3 regions of the Labilibaculum euxinicum genome follow, and region 1 is predicted to be linked to each of the others. Evidence: riboswitches for the same ligand, from Rfam matches in the RefSeq annotation. Region 1 holds a riboswitch; each other region holds the start of a gene.
What was found. Region 1 has a riboswitch for thiamine pyrophosphate ahead of ACY0M5_RS11670 (sulfide-dependent adenosine diphosphate thiazole synthase). Riboswitches for the same ligand answer to the same signal wherever they lie in the genome.
Positions count from the first base shown of each region.

Region 2: another riboswitch for thiamine pyrophosphate. It lies ahead of ACY0M5_RS06715 (TonB-dependent receptor); the one in region 1 lies ahead of ACY0M5_RS11670 (sulfide-dependent adenosine diphosphate thiazole synthase).
Region 3: another riboswitch for thiamine pyrophosphate. It lies ahead of ACY0M5_RS14010 (class I SAM-dependent DNA methyltransferase); the one in region 1 lies ahead of ACY0M5_RS11670 (sulfide-dependent adenosine diphosphate thiazole synthase).

Region 1 is NZ_OY782756.1:2,935,363-2,941,349, reverse strand. It holds gene ACY0M5_RS11685 (hypothetical protein) at 505-798, opposite strand; gene thiC (phosphomethylpyrimidine synthase ThiC) at 1,050-2,324, opposite strand; gene thiE (thiamine phosphate synthase) at 2,324-2,935, opposite strand; gene ACY0M5_RS11670 (sulfide-dependent adenosine diphosphate thiazole synthase) at 2,937-3,707, opposite strand; TPP riboswitch at 3,765-3,857, opposite strand; gene ACY0M5_RS11665 (nitroreductase family protein) at 3,967-4,797, shown strand; gene ACY0M5_RS11660 (flavodoxin family protein) at 4,957-5,592, shown strand; gene ACY0M5_RS11655 (carboxylesterase family protein) at 5,674-5,987, opposite strand, start outside.
Region 2 is NZ_OY782756.1:1,588,515-1,594,501, forward strand. It holds gene ACY0M5_RS06700 (CCA tRNA nucleotidyltransferase) at 35-1,483, opposite strand; gene trxA (thioredoxin) at 1,677-2,036, shown strand; gene trxA (thioredoxin) at 2,296-2,739, shown strand; TPP riboswitch at 2,828-2,924, shown strand; gene ACY0M5_RS06715 (TonB-dependent receptor) at 2,988-5,453, shown strand; gene pnuC (nicotinamide riboside transporter PnuC) at 5,508-5,987, shown strand, end outside.
Region 3 is NZ_OY782756.1:3,495,336-3,501,322, reverse strand. It holds gene ACY0M5_RS14040 (IS5 family transposase) at 1-515, opposite strand, end outside; gene ACY0M5_RS14035 (C-GCAxxG-C-C family (seleno)protein) at 623-1,003, opposite strand; gene ACY0M5_RS14030 (hypothetical protein) at 1,302-1,436, shown strand; gene ACY0M5_RS14025 (hypothetical protein) at 1,596-2,015, opposite strand; gene ACY0M5_RS14020 (DUF6051 family protein) at 2,199-3,419, shown strand; gene ACY0M5_RS14015 (cysteine hydrolase family protein) at 3,465-4,025, shown strand; TPP riboswitch at 4,132-4,230, shown strand; gene ACY0M5_RS14010 (class I SAM-dependent DNA methyltransferase) at 4,350-5,051, shown strand; gene thiM (hydroxyethylthiazole kinase) at 5,064-5,858, shown strand; gene thiE (thiamine phosphate synthase) at 5,855-5,987, shown strand, end outside.

The sequences.
Region 1 (5,987 bases):
CATTAATTTAAGATCTTACATTTAAGCTTCCTCATCTGTAATCAGAAAACTAAGGGTGAATTTTAGGCAAACACAACTGCAAAGCCAATTTCATAGGTGAAAAAGGTCTTCGACAAGGCTGTTGATGCCAAATTAAAGGTCTAAAGTGTGTTCGAAGCACTTGTTGTTGCAAAATCGAAGGGAAATTGCAAGGCTGAGAAACTGAATTAAACAACAAAAAAGACGATACCGTATTAATTATTGATTAAGGCTTTTAACACAGTTCCATGAATATATCCATCTCTCCTTGTTGATATCGGCATTCGAATCATTATTTAACAGATCGTTATTGAAAGTTTTTATATGATACAGGACTTACAGAGTACACGAGGGTGGCATTTTCGAAACTCCGAGGCATGTGTGTGTAACTAAAATGGACATCCACAAAAAAACACAGGTCTTTTGTGTGACTAAAACCGGCATTTTTGAAACTCCGAAGGGCTTGTGTGGCTCAAAAATGGGCATCTACGAAAAAATAGGAGCATTGTGTGTCACTAAAACCGGCATTTTTGAAACTCCGAAAGGCTTGTGTTCCCCAATAACGGGCATTCCCAAAAAAATATGGGCATTGTGTGTAGGTAAAATCGGCATTTTTGAAACTCCGAGAGCATTGTGTGTAGCTAAAACACGCATTTTCAAAACTCCGAAGGGCTTGTGCATCGCAATAATGAACATCCACGAAAGTGAGAGGGCTTTGTATTTTGCTAAAATGGACATCCACGCAAGCAGATGCCCATTTTTATAAAATAAAACGGCCATATTTAAAACTGATCCTGCAAAGGGAATAATGCTCATCTAAATAATCAGAAGTCAGACGATACGAATTCAGAATTGATTCATTTTCTCCCAAAAAACAGGAGCCGGCTTTAAACAAAGTACAGCCGGTTCTATATTGATATTCAAAATTCTTCCTCCTCTTTTCAAAATGATAAACTTCGTTTTTACCAATTAAGGCTTCCCTGATTTTATTATCCTTAAAATGACCTCCTTAGTAAAATTGAGGTCCATACTTACATGCTTTTATCATTTTTAACTGCGCACAGATTCCCGCACATGGTACAATGATCCTCTTCACTGCTTTCCGACTCCATTTTCCTCTTTCTGGCCAATTCCGGATCGATACTATTCGTAAACATTGTCTCCCAATCCAGATCGTAACGTGCTTTCGAAATCGTTAAATCCCGCTGACGGGCACCTGCCACATTATTCACTAAATCGGCAGCATGTGCAGCAATCCGGCTTGCAATTACACCTTCCTTTACGTCTTTAACATCGGGCAAGCACAAATGTTCGGCAGGCGTTACGTAACACAGAAAATCGGCACCGTGAATGGCTGCAATCGTACCCCCAATTGCTCCCACAATGTGATCGTATCCGGGAGCCGAATCGGTAACCAAAGGCCCCAGCACGTAAAACGGCGCTTCGCTGCAAAGTCTTTTCATCAATTTCATATTGGCTTCAATCTGATCCAAAGGCATGTGGCCGGGGCCTTCTACCATTACCTGAACGCCTTTGTCTCTGGCGCGATCCACCAATTCCCCTAAAACCAGCAATTCTGCAACTTGTGCCCGATCGGTAGCATCAGCACCTGCTCCCGGACGCAAACCATCTCCTAAACTAATGGTTACATCGTATTGTTTGCAAATATCCAAAACCCGGTCGTATTGTTCATACAATGGATTCTCCTTCCCGTTTTCTTTCATCCAGCGCTTGAGCAAAGCTCCTCCCCGGCTTACAATCCCGCATACTCTTTTATCATTTTCAAGAAAGGAAAGAGAAACCTTAGTTATACCACAATGTAAGGTCATAAAATCAACCCCCATTTTTGCCTGAATTTCAATTTCACGAAACAGATCTTCCGGGTCGAGCTCCTTAATCTCTTTTCCTTCGGCCAGCAAACGTGTTGCTACCCCATAAATAGGAACCGTTCCAACCATTACGGAAGATTCCTGAAGTATTCGTTGAAGAATAATGTGCAGATCGCCGCCCGTTGACAAATCCATAATCGCATCGGCTCCATACTGAATGGCAACATTCATTTTTTTCAGTTCTTCTTCAAAATGGCAATGCTTTTCGGATGTACCCATGTTTGCATTCACCTTAGTTCGCAAACCATTACCAATTGCAACAACCGGAAAATCATGATTTTTGTTTTTGGGGATTACAATCCGCCCCTGTGCAATCTCATTTCGCAGCCATTCAACATCAACTCTTTCGTTTTTTGCAACGATATTCATTTCTGCTGTAATAATGCCTTCTTTGGCTTTTTCTATTTGTGTAATCATTATTTCTTGTTTATTAAATTAGTAAACTCCAGAACTCTTTCATCAAACTGATCGGTTTGCATAAAATGCCGCACCATGGCAATATTTTTTGCTCCTGCACTTAGAATGGTCTGTATGTTTTCGGGAAAAATTCCTCCGATTGCCACCACAGGAATGGTCGCCATATTCAATACTTGCTTTAGTTGTTCAATGCCTACAGGTTGATCAGGTTTGGCTTTTGCATTGGTTGGATATACCGGGCCAAAACCTATGTAATCAGGCTTCTGAACAAGCGCTTCCTTCACTTGCTGAATAGAATGAGTTGACAAACCAATTTTCATATCTCCAACAATTTTTCGGGCTTCTTCCAAACTCATATCATCTTGTCCGAGATGTAAACAATCAGCTTCGCAAATTGCTGCGATATCCGCACGGTCATTCATCACAAAACTGGTTTCACTTCCTCTGGTAATGTCTCTGATTTCTTTTCCAACCTTAATTAATTCCTTATCGGATAAAGATTTTTCGCGCAGCTGCAGCATCCTGACTCCCCGCTCAACACACGATTCGGCAATGGAACGATATGAAGAGTGAGGCTTTGTAATGATGATGTATAAACCAAAGTCCTTCATCTTATTTACTTAAATTTTCAGCAATTAAACCAGCTAATTTTTCACCGGAAAGAAGCATTCCTCCAAAGATAGGTCCCATTCGAAAACCACCGCTAACACCATTCGATGCCATACCTGATACATACAATCCAGGGTATACTTCTTTGGTGTTTTCTACAGTAGTTCGCTCAGCTTCATCTATCGACAAAGAGTATTCCCCCATCACTTTACCTGTTTTTGTGTTTAGCTTCACGTCGTTTTTACGTTCCAAGGTGCGAACAATGTCACAATCGTGCCCCGTGCCATCAACCACTGCTTTTGCCATGATCACCAAAGGATCGACATGCATTTTTTCCCGGCGAACCGAAGCCCAGTTTAGAACAACACCACATACCCTGTCATTTTGAAAAACAACATCTTCAATAGAAGAACAATTGAATATTTTTACTCCTGCCTGCGTAGCATGGTAAATTAAAGCGGAGGTTGCATGCACAGAATCAAGCGTGTAATAATCTCCCTGATAGTTTGTATAGGAAATATTTAATTCGTCAAGAATATGCAGTGCATCTTTCTGAACTATTATCTCGTTAAACATCATGGCACCGCCCCACATGCCTCCGCCTGGAGCCAGTTTACTTTCATACAAAGCAACTTTAAAGTCTTTCTTTGCGAGATAATAGGATGCGATTAGTCCAGAAGGTCCACCTCCGACAATGGCCACATCAACCGATAAATTTTCTTTGAGTTTTTTAAAATAGGAATCGACGATTCCTGCAGATACAATTTGCTCCATTTTATTGTTTATTAAGTGAATAATAGTAATAAACAGGGGCGGTCCTACTCCAAAAAAGCAGACTTTTCTTTACTTTCCTACGCAGGCATTATCCTGATCAGGTAAAGGGTATGATCTCAGCCTTAAAGTTAGGCACCCCTAGTTTATATAAATGCAAATGTAAAATAAAAACCCGGAACAGGCTCTTCGCATGGGAATATTTTATGGATTAATTCCCGGGATAAATTATCTTTGCCTGCCAATAATAAGCTTGCAAACAATGTTAGATTTTAAAATAGAGGAAGATAAATGTATTGAGTGCGGTCTTTGTGCACAGGATTGTCCGGTTGGTATTATAGAATTGAATCCAAAGCCTGTCATCCGAAAAGAAAAGGAGACGAATTGTTTAAAATGCCAACATTGTTTAGCCATTTGTCCTACGGCAGCACTTTCGATATTAGGAAAAAATCCGGGAGACAGTGTTTCTGCAAAAGATGAAATGCCAAAGCCTGAAGCAATCAGCAGATTGATAAAAACAAGACGCTCGATCCGAAAATACAAAAAAGAAACCATCGATAAGGAATTAATTCAGGAACTGATTGAAACGGCTGCGCATGCACCAACAGGACATAACGACAATGCTGTTTTACTGTCGTTAATTGACAACAAAGAGGATTTGGACTTATTCCGGTTAAAAGTGTACGATTCACTGAAAAATGCCAGAGAATCAGGCACACTGGAGAAACGCTTTCAATTCCTGCTGTCCTATCAGAAATTATGGGAAACTAAAGGTATAGATGTTATTTTTAGAGATGCTCCACACCTAATTATTGCTTCTGCCCGATCTGCTGATGCTTCACCAATGGCAGATTGTTTAATTACATTGAGTTATTTTGAATTAATAGCCAACTCACACGGAATAGGAACACTTTGGAACGGAATGATAAAATGGGCAATAGATGATATTGATCCTGAATTACGCACTCTGATTGGCATACCAAAAGATCATACGATTGGATATGTAATGCTGTTTGGTAAATCTGCCGTAAAATATGCCCGGGGAATTCAATCGGAAGGCTTAAAAGTGAATCGGATAAAGCTTGAAAAATAAGAAGCCTGTATTCCTCAGAGATACTTACAATAGATTTATTCTATTAACATTTCATTAAAACAATTGTATTCAGTTCCTGCTTAATTTTACACTTTCAATTGGTGTAAACCAATCAATTTTCCACGAATCTGAAATCACAAAAACAATAAAACTTGCAAAATGAAGGTAGTCGCATTTAACGGAAGTCCGAAAAAAGAAGGAAACACTTACCATGCCCTTAAATTAGTAACAGAGCAGTTGGAACTGCAAGGTATTGAAACAGAGATCGTGCATGTTGGAAATAAAGGAGTAAAAGGTTGTATCGCCTGCGGTCAGTGTGCTAAAAACAAGGATGAAAAGTGTGTACTAACAGGAGATGATGTAAACATATGGATTCAAAAGATGAAAGAAGCCGATGGCATTCTGCTTGGCTCACCAGTTCATTATGCCTCTTTGGGAGCAAATATGAAATCGTTTTTAGACCGGGCATTCTATGTGAGTGGTGCAAACGGCAATTTGTTTCGCCACAAAGTTGGTGCTTCGGTTGTTGCGGTTCGTCGTTCGGGAGGATTGCCAACCTTTAACGAACTGAACAATTATCTCAACTATTCAGAAATGATGGTTCCGACATCAAATTATTGGAATGTAATTCACGGAACGACTCCAGGTGAAGTTTTACAGGATGAAGAAGGCATGCAGATTATGAGAGTTTTGGGTAGGAACATGGCTTATCTGCTGCAATTAATTGATCAGGGAAAAAATAAGGTAGAAGCTCCGGTACAGGAGAAGAAAATATACACCAGTTTTATTCGATAGAATAAGTACTGTCAATAGAAAAAAAGCCATTATTCCTGAACAAGAGTAATGGCTTTATTTTTTTAGCGATATTTCAAACACTTATTCTTTTTTCTCATGCTCCAGCATCCAGATATAAATATCAGAGCTAAATGCATCATAGTCTGCATTTTCTTTCCCCATTCCGATTCCCTCATATGTGTACGTCCATGAGTCATGTGCAACATCAGGGTACAATGTAATTTTAGCTTTTTCTGTCGGATTGATGCTGTTTATTGCCTCAATCATGTTTTTTGATTTGGAAGGTGCAACCGTTGCATCACTCTCTCCGTGAAATGCCCAAACAGGAATGTTTTTAAATTTTACTGCCTGTGCTGTATTTCCACCACCACAAATGGGCACAAGAGCAGTTACAT
Region 2 (5,987 bases), 1.3 Mb from region 1:
ATGCAAAGGTTGTAAGTTTAAAAAAACCTTTGGACTAATCCAAAGGTTCTTTTTTGTTGCTTTTTTTTATGGGTTCAAGTCCCAGTTCTTTTCCTTTTTTCAGCATAAACTGATAGGCTGCATCATGTTCATTGGGAATTACTCCATCAAGAATAGCCTCTTTTATAGCCATTTTAATATCGCCAATTATTCTGCATGGCGATAAATTAAAAATATCAATAATTTCCTGTCCGTCAATTGGTGGCTGAAAGTTACGAACAGAATCCTTTTCCTCCACCTCTTTTAGTTTCCTTCGTACCAATTGAAAATTATCGAGAAACTTTTTCACTTTTTCTTCATTTTTAGAAGTGATATCGGCTTCGCATAATTTCATTAGTTGATCTACATCATCGCCGGCATCAAACAGCAATCTTCGGATTGCAGAATCGGTAACCACCTCTTGTGCCAATACGATGGGACGCATATGAAGAAGTACCATTTTCTGAACAAATTTCATTTTCTCGTTCAAGGGTAATTTCATTTTCTTAAAAATACCAGGCACCATTTTCTCGCCAATAAAATTATGAGCATGAAACGTCCATCCAATTCCATCCACAAATCTCTTGGTATTCGGTTTGGCAATATCGTGCAGTAAAGCCGACCATCGCAACCAAAGATTATTTGATTTTGGAGCTAATTGATCAAGAACCTCAAGTGTATGGTAGAAATTGTCTTTATGACTGATTCCTTTTCTGGTTTCCCGTCCTTTTAGTCTAACAAATTCAGGAAATATTAATTTTAACAAGCCTGTTTCATCCAGCAGCTTAAATCCGATAGAAGGTTTATCTGAAAGAATTATCTTATTTAATTCCTCGATAATTCTTTCTTTTGTGATGATATTAATTCGATCCTTATTGGTGCGAATAGCTTCAAGAGTTTCCTTCGATATTGTGAAATTAAGTTGGGTCGCAAAACGTATTGCCCTCATCATTCGCAAAGGATCATCAGAGAATGTTATTATTGGTTCCATTGGTGTTTTAATGATTTTATTATTTAAATCATTAATTCCATTAAATGGATCGAGCAACTCTCCAAAATTATTCTGATGCAGGCTAAGAGCTAAAGCATTAATGGTGAAGTCCCGTCTTTTTTGATCATCTTCGAGTGTGCCGTCTTCAACAATAGGGTTTCTGGAATCCCGATTGTAAGATTCTTTTCTGGCACCAACAAATTCAATTTCCAGATCTTTGTACTTTAGCATTGCCGTTCCATAGTTCTTAAAAACAGAAACTTTTGATATGCCGGCTTCTTTTGCTGCTTTTTGGGCTAGTTCAATACCGCTTCCAATAACTACAATATCAATATCTTTTGATTCCCGGTGTAAAAATAAATCTCTTACAAAACCTCCAATTACATAACTCTCGAGATTTTCACGGGTTACAATTTTGGAAATAATTGAAAATATAGGGTGTTTTAAATGTTCTTTCACTTTACTTTTTTTCAAACAGTTTACTCTAAATCATGTGCTTCAGGAGCCTAAAATCATAAATCCCTGATTCATTGCGCTGACAAAATTACAATTATTTAGATGGAATCTATAAAAACAAGCATTTTTTGAATCTGGCACACAAATTGTAAGATGTAAATATATATATTTATACATGTAAAATGATTGTGTTATTTTAATATTATAAGTTATGGTAGAACATTTGACAGTAGAGACATTTAAAGCGAAAGTATTTAATTTCGAAGAAAATAAAGATTGGAAGTTTGAAGGGAACCGACCTTGTTTGGTTGATTTTTATGCGGATTGGTGTGGTCCATGTAAAGCTGTTGCTCCTATTTTAGAGGAATTACAGGAAGAGTATGGTGATAATCTGGATATTTACAAGATTGACACTGAAAAAGAACGTGAGTTGGCATCAATGTTTGGAATTCAGAGTATTCCCTCTTTGTTGTTCATTCCTACAGATGGGCAGCCACAAATGTCACAGGGTGCTATGTCAAAAGAATCCTTTAAGCAGGCGTTTTCCGAAGTTCTTGGTGTAGGTGAATAATATTTGAGACTTAAAGTTTTGTTAAAGCTCCTGAATAATAATGATGGTTTTGAAAAAAGTATCATTTTTGTAAGAGAGTAATAATAAAAAAAGAAGTTGAACTAGGGGGTGTTCTTTTGTTGGGTTACCTTTGTAAAGAAACAAAGATGAAACGCGCCATGAGAAGACTTTTCTCACACATGAGGATGACTAAGTTGGCGAGTTCTCCCGAAACAAGTTCGGGACAGGCTATTTGGCAATAAAAAACAAATTTAGACACATGAAAAAAATATTTTTTGCATTTTTTGTAACAATGATAAACTTAAGTGCATTTTCCCAGGCAGCAAATGAAGTCATCCACTTGGATGATAATAGTTTTAAGGAGAAGGTATTTGATTTTACAAATAGTAAAGAATGGAATTTTAAGGGGGATAAACCTGTAATCGTTGATTTTTATGCAACATGGTGTGGTCCGTGTAAACGTGTTGCGCCTGTGCTTGAGGAGCTTCAAAAGGAATATGGCCAGGACATTCAGATTTACAAAGTTGACACCGATAAATCGCCAATGGTTTCCGGGGCATTTGGAATTAAAAGCATACCAAGTTTTTTGTTTATTCCTGTTAAAGGAAAGCCAACAATGGCACAGGGAGCTTTACCAAAAGAAACATTCGTAAAAGCTATAAAGGATGTTTTGGGTGTTAATGCACCTGAATCAATTAAATAGGGTTGAAAAAAGAAAGTTTAGGTTTTAGAAAGAGCCGGCATTTAGCCGGCTCTTTTGTTTTTGAACTATTTCCGATTACCTTTGTCGCAAAATCACAGTGGGGTGCCTTAAATAACAGGCTGAGATCATACCCTTTAAACCTGATCCGGATAATGCCGGCGTAGGGAAAATTGCGAATTAACTTTTCGCTAACCTGATCTTATTACAACCTCATTGCAATATATTATTAACGTTTTAACTTATAAACAATGTTTACAAGAAAGATGAACTGTGTTTTGCGCAGAGCTGCAGTGTTAATTTTATTGCAATTTGTATGTTTTATCGGATTCTCTCAACTTACCGTAACTGGTAAAGTTACCGATAAAGCAGGAAAAGCACTTCCGGGTGCCACAATAGCAGTAAAGGGAACTTATTTAGGAACCGTTGCCAGTTCGAATGGTACATACAGGTTTCAGAATTTAAAAGAAGGAAACTACAGTTTTGTGGTTTCATTTTTGGGTTATGAAAGTGCTCAAAAAGAAGTGAAGCTGGCTAAGTCAGAAGAAATTGACTTTAATTTGGAAGCATCTGCCATTATGGCCGATGAGGTTCTTGTTGCTGCTACCCGTGCAGATCGTAAAACACCAGTAGCTCTCACCAATGTGAAAAAGGACGAAATTGTTGCTCGAAATTTAGGGCAGGATATTCCCATGATTTTATCGTCTACACCTTCGTTTGTAACGACATCGGATGCCGGATCGGGAGTTGGTTATACTGGATTTAGAGTAAGAGGAACTGATGCGAATCGAATTAATGTAACCATTGATGGTATTCCTTTGAACGATTCTGAATCTCATGGTGTTTATTGGGTAAATATGCCTGATTTTGCATCTTCGGTAGAAGATATTCAAATTCAGCGTGGAGTGGGTACATCTACGAATGGAGCAGCTGCTTTTGGTGCAACAGTAAATCTTCAAACTTCGAAAGTTGCTTCGGAAGCATATGCTGAAATTGCAAGTTCTGCCGGATCATTTAATACGTTTAAAAATACGGTTAAAGTTGGAACAGGACTAGGAAAGAATGGATTTTCTTTCGATGCACGTTTATCTAAAATTACTTCTGATGGTTACATTGATAGAGCGAAAACTGATTTGCAATCTGTTTTTCTTTCAGGAGGATACTATGGCGAAAAAACAAGTATTAAAGCCAATTTTTTTGCAGGAAAAGAGCAAACTTATCAAGCATGGAATGGTGTTCCTAGTGTGAGATTAAACAATGATGAGGCTGGAATGCAGGAATATGCAGATAACTGGTTACTAAGTCAGGAGGCTGTTGATTTTATGAAAGCTTCAGATAGCAGAACTTACAATTTGTATACCTACAAGAATGAAACCGATAATTATTGGCAGAAACATTCGCAATTATTCTTAACTCATTTGTTATCAGAAAACACAAAACTGAATATTGGCTTGCATTATACGCATGGTGAAGGATACTATGAGCAGTTTAAACCAAACGATAAATTGAGTAAATATGGATTAGATCCAATTGTAATTGGAAGTGAAAGTATCACCAAAACAGATGTGATCAGAAGAAAATGGTTGAATAATGATTTTTATGGAACTGTTTTTTCTTTGAGTCATTCTTTCTCTACTGTTGATTTGGTTTGGGGTGGTGCTTTGAATAAATATGAGGGTGATCATTATGGTAAAATTCGTTGGATGAAAAATGCCGGTGATACTTTCCTTGATCATGAGTATTATTCAAGTACAGGAACCAAAACAGATTACAATACATATTTAAAAGCCAACATTGCAATCTCCGAACAGTTTAGCATTTATGCAGATATGCAGGTACGTGGTATTAATTATGAAATTGAAGGAATTGATGATGATTTTCGCGATCTGACTCAGAAGCATGATTTTGTGTTTTTTAATCCAAAATTGGGTTTAAATCTACAATTGAATAATTCTAACAGATTTTTTGCTTCTCTTGCAGTTGCAAACAGAGAGCCTAACAGAAGTAATTATACCGATGCTGAGCTAGGAAAGACACCAACAAGTGAACGTTTATTCGATTACGAATTTGGTTATAAATTTACTCGTTCAAATGTATTCTTTGAGGCAAACCTTTACTACATGGACTATAAGGATCAGTTGGTACTTACCGGACAAATTAATGATGTTGGAAGTGCCATTATGGTAAATGTTGCGGATAGTTACAGAATGGGAGCTGAGTTTAGTGGGGGAGTGAAGATTTCTAAAGAATTTGACTGGAGTGGAAATATCACTTTAAGCAGAAATAAGATTAAGAATTTTACAGAATATGTTGATGATTGGGATAACGGAGGTCAAATTGCAACAAGTTTAGGTACTACAAAGCTTGCTTTTTCTCCTGAAGTAACTGCTAATTCGATGTTTACATACCAAAAATCAGGATTTACCGCTCAGTTATCTTCTCAGTTTGTTGATGAGCAGTTTATCGATAATACATCAAGTAGTGATCGTAAATTGGATGCTTACTTTGTTTCAAACCTGAATTTATCATACGATATAAAAAGTAATATATTCAAAAGTATGAGAATACATCTTCAGGTAAATAATTTGTTCGATGAGGAGTATGAGTCGAATGCTTGGGTTTATAGTTACAATACAGGAGGTACACGTTATAAAATGGATGGGTATTTTCCACAAGCAGGAATTAACTTTCTTGCTGGCGTAACAGTAAGATTTTAAATAAATTTGCAGGGACACAGCATATTGTGTCCCTGCAAAATATATTCTAACAGCATGAATTGGATTGTTGATAATATCATTGAAATAATTGGAACCGTTGCCGGTTTAATCTTTCTTTTTTTAGAAATCAAACAGAATAAATGGTTGTGGCCGGTTGGGCTTTTAACCTCGGTGATGTACATTTATGTGTTTTTTATTGCCAAGTTGTATGCCGACATGTCTCTTCAATTCTACTATGTTTTTATTAGTATTTACGGTTGGATTGTTTGGTCGAAAGGAACTAGTCAGAAAGAACTTCCAGTAAGCAAATTATCGAAGGAATTGTTTTTAATTCTTTTCGGAGCCAGTATGTTAATTTATGTGGTAATCTCATATATATTGGTAACTTTTACCGATGGTTCTATTCCATATTGGGATGCTTTCACAACAGCCTTGAGTATTGTTGCTACCTGGATGCTGGCGCGGAAAATTCTAGAGCAATGGCTGGTTTGGGTAATTGTAAATGCGGTTTCTTTGGGGCTGTATATCTATAAA
Region 3 (5,987 bases), 560 kb from region 1:
TTGGCTATCTTGTTTACTTTCTCAATTATACGCTTGTGTAGTTTTGCGTCGGTTGGGTAAGTGATATTCTTCTCTTGTACCGTACTGTCAATTAATACTTCTTTTTCCTGAGCTTCTTTGCCAAATAACTGAATTGATACTTTCAATAATATTTCTGCTCCTTCTTTCCCAATACGGTTTCTAAAATGTATAAACTCGGTTGGATCAAAAGGCTTTTGTGTTTGAAAAACTTTCTCCCCGCTAAAATACTGCCAATAGGGATTTTCAATCCATCTGTCAACGATGGACTCATCACTTAAATTATAAATGTGTTTCAACAGAAGCAACCCTACCATTCTTCGGATTGGAACAGATGGACGTCCGATTTCGGAAAAATAAACAGAGAATTCTATTTCTATTGAATCCCAGTCAATTCGCCTTGATAAAATACACAATTCATGCTCTAAATTGATGAATCGTTCCAGTGGTGTGTCAAAAATACTTAATTGAGGTGTATTGTCCTGTTTTCCAACCATATCTGCAAGATTTTCAACTAAGATACTTATTTGCTTGCAGATTTAAGTAGGGAATAAAAAAGTTTATCAGTTGATTATCAATATTCTGGAATCTTTTTAAGGGATGACTAGTTATTGGAAGATGAAGGCGTTAATTCTTCGAGTAGATCGGATGCCAGGCGTACTAAATTTTTGCAGGACATGCTGTAGTTGAATTTTATATCGAAACAAGTCAGATATTCTGATTTTTCTTGAAAACGTCTGGTGAATTCAGCTAATAATTCAGGTTTGTCTTTCAGTAATTCCAAAGCAGCATGGTAAGCTCCGCAATTGCCGCCCTTTGCTTTTCCATTGCCATCTTTTGAGCTTTCATTTATCTCATCATTAGTAATCCTAAACTCCTCTTGAAAAGCTTTATAGATTGCCTGAGCGCAGTTGTAATAACCAGGTGGTTTGTGAAAATATTTTAAGGCTATATCGGCCTTTGTATCTTTATTGGAAAAGCTCATTGATTAATATAGTGCTTTGGTAACTGACAAATGTAGTTTTTTACGAATACAATAACCAAAGATTAAGATACTTCTTCAGCATGTGTCAAAAATATCTTTATTTTATATGATAATTTATATTCAGTCTAACACATTTTATATGATTATTTGTTTGTGTTTTGTATAAATTCGAGGCTTAAAAAATGTAGAGGTCAGTTAATTTATCTGCCTTTCATGTTATTTAATATTTTAAGCAAAACCCAGTAAAGTAATTAAAGTTAAGGATGAGACTGAAGGAATTAAACATTTTATTGATAAGGTGAATAAAGTAACAGGTGAAGTTGATGTTCAAATTGAATTGATGGATAAAACGCCGGATTATGTGATTGATGAAGTTGAAAATGTAGTTCTTGTAAATGAAAATAATCATTTGATTAGTGCCTACAAATTTTAATTATTTTAATTGTCGAATCAAATAAAAAAAGGTTGTCGTATGGCAACCTTTTTTCAATTAAATATAGTTGTTCTTCTAAAAATCATTTGGTTATTTCAATGTAGTTCTCCTCGGGATCCAAAATTACACTTTCTTTTCTTATTGATTAAATTTCATGTTTTACTGCATGGATATTTTAATTTTCTCTTTTAGTGATCTGATTTTCGAGTCGTTGCTTAGCGAAAAAGTATTGGAATCTTTTTCTGTAAATTCCAGCAGCAATAACGATTTTCCGTAATAATTTAAGCCATTTACTTTATCGCCTTTAGCGATATTCAATTCTGCCTCAGCAAAAAAGAGCTCCGATAATATCTTTAAATGACTATTTGTGTAATTGTGCTTTGTAAGCAAATCTTCGGTAAGTTTTTCTTTTGGGAGATTTCTAAAGAATGAGGCATCTTCTTTCAGAAAATCACGATAAGCATTCTCTAGTAATTTATGAGCTTGCGACAAGTCTCCTTTTTTAATTAAACCTAAAAGGAGAGCGATTAAATCAGCAATCATTTCAAGCATTCGCATGATAAAGTCTTTCTGGTACATAATTTTGATTTGGAGTGGTTTTTTGTTTCGCAATTGTAAAAATAATCAGAAAAAATTAAGAAGTATATCTAATTACCGGATTGTTTTTTGTTAATCAGTGGTGTTTTTGTAAATTCGAATTTTGCAATAGAATATACATGATTGTATTCAGCAATCTATATCAATTCATTAAAGTTTATTATTATGTCATATATTGATCGTTGTCATGAATTAAAATTGGCCTTTGATGGAGGAGAGTCAGAGTTTGACGGGATGGAATTTAGAGAGTATCAATTTCATTCTTTAGCACACGATATTTTACCAGGTAAAACCAACTATTATTGTGAAAGTCATAAGTTGGATCTTATCGAGAACATGTTTGCCCAGAACGAAATTGGTAAAATACAGGATGATGTGCATATGAATGATGTTGTTGTTGAGGAAAATAAAAACTTCAGCTATAATATATTAAAACCAAAAGGGGATTGTAAAATAGAAAAACTAACATTTATCTTTCATGGCTTTAATGAAAAAACGTGGGATAAATATTTGCCGTGGGGACAAGCTATTTGTGAGAAAACACAGAGCGCAGTTGTCTTTTTTCCGATCGCATTTCATATGCAGCGTGCACCAAAGCATTGGAGCGATAAAAAGGCAATGTTTGAATTGAGTAAAAAACGAAAAGCACAATTTCCAAATATTATTGGTTCCTCATTATCGAATGTAGCCATCAGCATGCGGCTTCATTCCATGCCGCAAAGATTTATCTGGTCGGGTTTGCAAACTTATTACGATATCATTCAATTTATTGAAGAGTGTAAAAGCGGCAAGCATGAATTAATCGATAAGGATTTTAGTTTTGATATTTTTGCATACTCTATCGGAGGTTTTTTGGCTGAAATTCTGAAGTTAACAAACCACAAAAATTATTTTAGTGAAACAAAATTGTGTTTGTTTTGCAGTGGTGCTGTATTTAATCGTTTGTCTCCTGTTTCTAAATTTATTCTGGATAGTGAAGTTAATGTTACCTTGTATTCTTATTTGGTTGAGCATTTCAGCAGTTTTTTAAAGAAAGATAATCTTCTGCATCATTACATTGAAGAAGATCACATGGAAGGGAAGGTATTTCATACCATGTTGGAGTACAAGAATATGAGATATTTTAGAGAAGCTTTGTTTAAAAAAGCCGAAAATCAGATTTATGCGATTGCCTTAAAAGGAGATTCTGTTTTTCCGACTTACGAGATTGAAAATACCTTGAAAGGAGCCTCCAGAGATATTAATATTACTGTAGAAGAGCTTGATTTTCCATATTCATATTCACATGAAAATCCATTTCCAATGAATAAGGCAGAGTCTGTAAATATTGAAGAAAGCTTAGATCTTGTTTTTAGTAAAGTTTGTGATTTTTTGAATCAGGAATAAATCTGATTATCAAATTAAATTAATCCTTTTTTAATACAGGTTGAAATGAAAGAAAATCAGACAAATTCCAGTGCTCTTCTAATCATCGACATGCAAAAAGGCTCGTTTACGCCCGCAACTCCTCGTTATGACACAAAGGGAGTTGTGAAGCGAATCAATCAATTGGCCGCTGGATTTCGTGAATATGGGAATCCTGTAGTATACATACAGCACAATGGTTCGAAACAGAATTGTTTTGTGCCTGGTACAGAAGAGTGGGAAATTCTGGATGATCTAAACATTGCTGAATCTGATTTGGTTCTATATAAAACGGCGAATGATTCTTTTTATGAATCCGACCTTGAAGAGAAATTGAAAGAACTAAACGTGAGCGAATTGGTGATTACGGGATGTGCAACTGATTTTTGTGTAGAATCCACAATTCAATCTGCATTGATTAAGGATTTTAATATTACCGTAGTTAAAGATGCGCATACGACGGCGGATCGGCCCCATTTATCTGCAGAGAAAGTAATTGAACATTACAATTGGGTTTGGAGTGATCTGATTCCAACTAAAGGAAGGGTTGAAATTGTGGCAACCGCAGAGATCTTATTTAATACTTAGGAAATATGCGTTCTCAAGAGAGGATGGGTGATTTGTTAAGTACTGCACACAGAAGTCAAAATCATTTGTTTCTAATACATTCTATTGTAAAATATTAATACCTTTGTCGTGTCGTTAGGGGTGCTTGAGTATTTATTTGGGCTGAGACTTTACCCTTTTACCTGATCTGCATAATAGTAGCGTAGGGAAATGATTCGTCTGATTTTAACTTGCCTAAGTAATTAGATAGAACCGTTTCGTTATGTACGAGGCGGTTTTCTGTTTTTACAGCCTTTTGTTTTGCAGATAATTATTACTAATTATTTGACTAATTAAAAATAACAAATGAGTTCTAAATTTAATAAGTACGCATCAGATTATGATGCGTGGTTTCTCGAAAATGAAAATGTATTGTATTCTGAAGTAAAACTTGTTGCCCATTTTCTTGAAAATGCAGGAGATATATTCTCTGTTGGTTGTGGAAGTGGCTTGTTCGAAACAATTCTTGAAAAAGAATTCAATATTTCGATAAAAAATGGAATTGAACCTTCGGAAGGAATGGCTGATATCGCTAGGAAACGTGGACTTAATGTGGACATAAGCACTGCGGAGGAGATGGAGTTAGGTAAGGAAAACTACGATACAATTTTGTTTAATGGTACGCCAAGTTATATTAGCGATTTGCAAAAAGCATTTAATAAATCTTACGATGCTCTACGTCCAGATGGTAAAATTGTAGTTATTGATGTTCCTAAAGAAAGTTCTTATGGAGTTTTGTATAATCTGGCAAAAGCGTTAGGCACTTGGGAACACCCATTATTGGAAGGAGTTCATCCAAGAAACCCTTATCCTATTGAGTTTGTGAAAGCCGCTAATTGGAGAACTACTGCAGAAAAGGTGGATATGTTGAAGAAATCCAATTTTAATAATCTTCAATTTGCTCAGACATTAACCAAACACCCCTTAAATTCCAATCTGGTGGCTGAAGAACCAATTAACGGATTTGATTGTGGTGATTATGTAGCTATTTGTGCAATTAAAAACTAATCGGTTATGAAAATGGGTAATAAATTAATTGAAAATTTATCTGCTATCAGAGAGCAAGCTCCTTTGGTTCATAATATTACTAATTTTGTAGTGATGAATACGACTGCAAATGCTCTGCTCGCTATTGGTGCTTCTCCAGTAATGGCACATGCCTTGCACGAAGTGAAAGATATGGTAAATATTGCTTCAGCATTGGTAATTAATATGGGTACTTTATCGGAAGAATGGGTCGAATCCATGATTATTGCAGGTGAAAAAGCCCGGGAAAGAAAAATACCAGTTGTATTCGATCCTGTAGGTGCAGGTGCAACGCCTTATCGAACATCGAGTGCTTTGCGAATAATTGAAACGTGCAAGCCTAATATAATAAGGGGAAATGCTTCCGAAATAATGGCTTTAGTTGATCAAACAATGCTTACGAAAGGAGTTGATAGTTCTGTGGCTGCGGATGTTGCTTTAGAATCAGCTAAAATTTTGGCATCTGGAAACAATTGTGTTGTTGTTATAAGCGGTGAGATTGATTTTATTACTGATGGAATAAAAGTTGAATCGGTTGGTTTTGGGAATCAATTGATGGCCAAAGTTACTGGAATGGGATGCACAGCTACAGCAGTTTTGGGTGCATTTGCTGCAACAAATCCCAATACATTTCAGGCGGCAGTATTTGGGATGATGGTGATGGGAATTACTGGTGAATTTGCTGCATCTAAGTCTAATGGACCGGGAAGTATGCAAATGCATTTTATTGATTGTCTGTACAGTTTATCTGAAATAGAAATTGAAAAAGCAACTTGTACTTTACAATGAGAACGGAAGATCTAAAATTGTATCTCGTTACTGACAGTGACCTTGCAAATGGGAAACCTCTTGCAGAGATTATTGAAGCTGCCATTAAAGGAGGCGTGAGTATGGTACAAATTCGCGAAAAGAATTCGA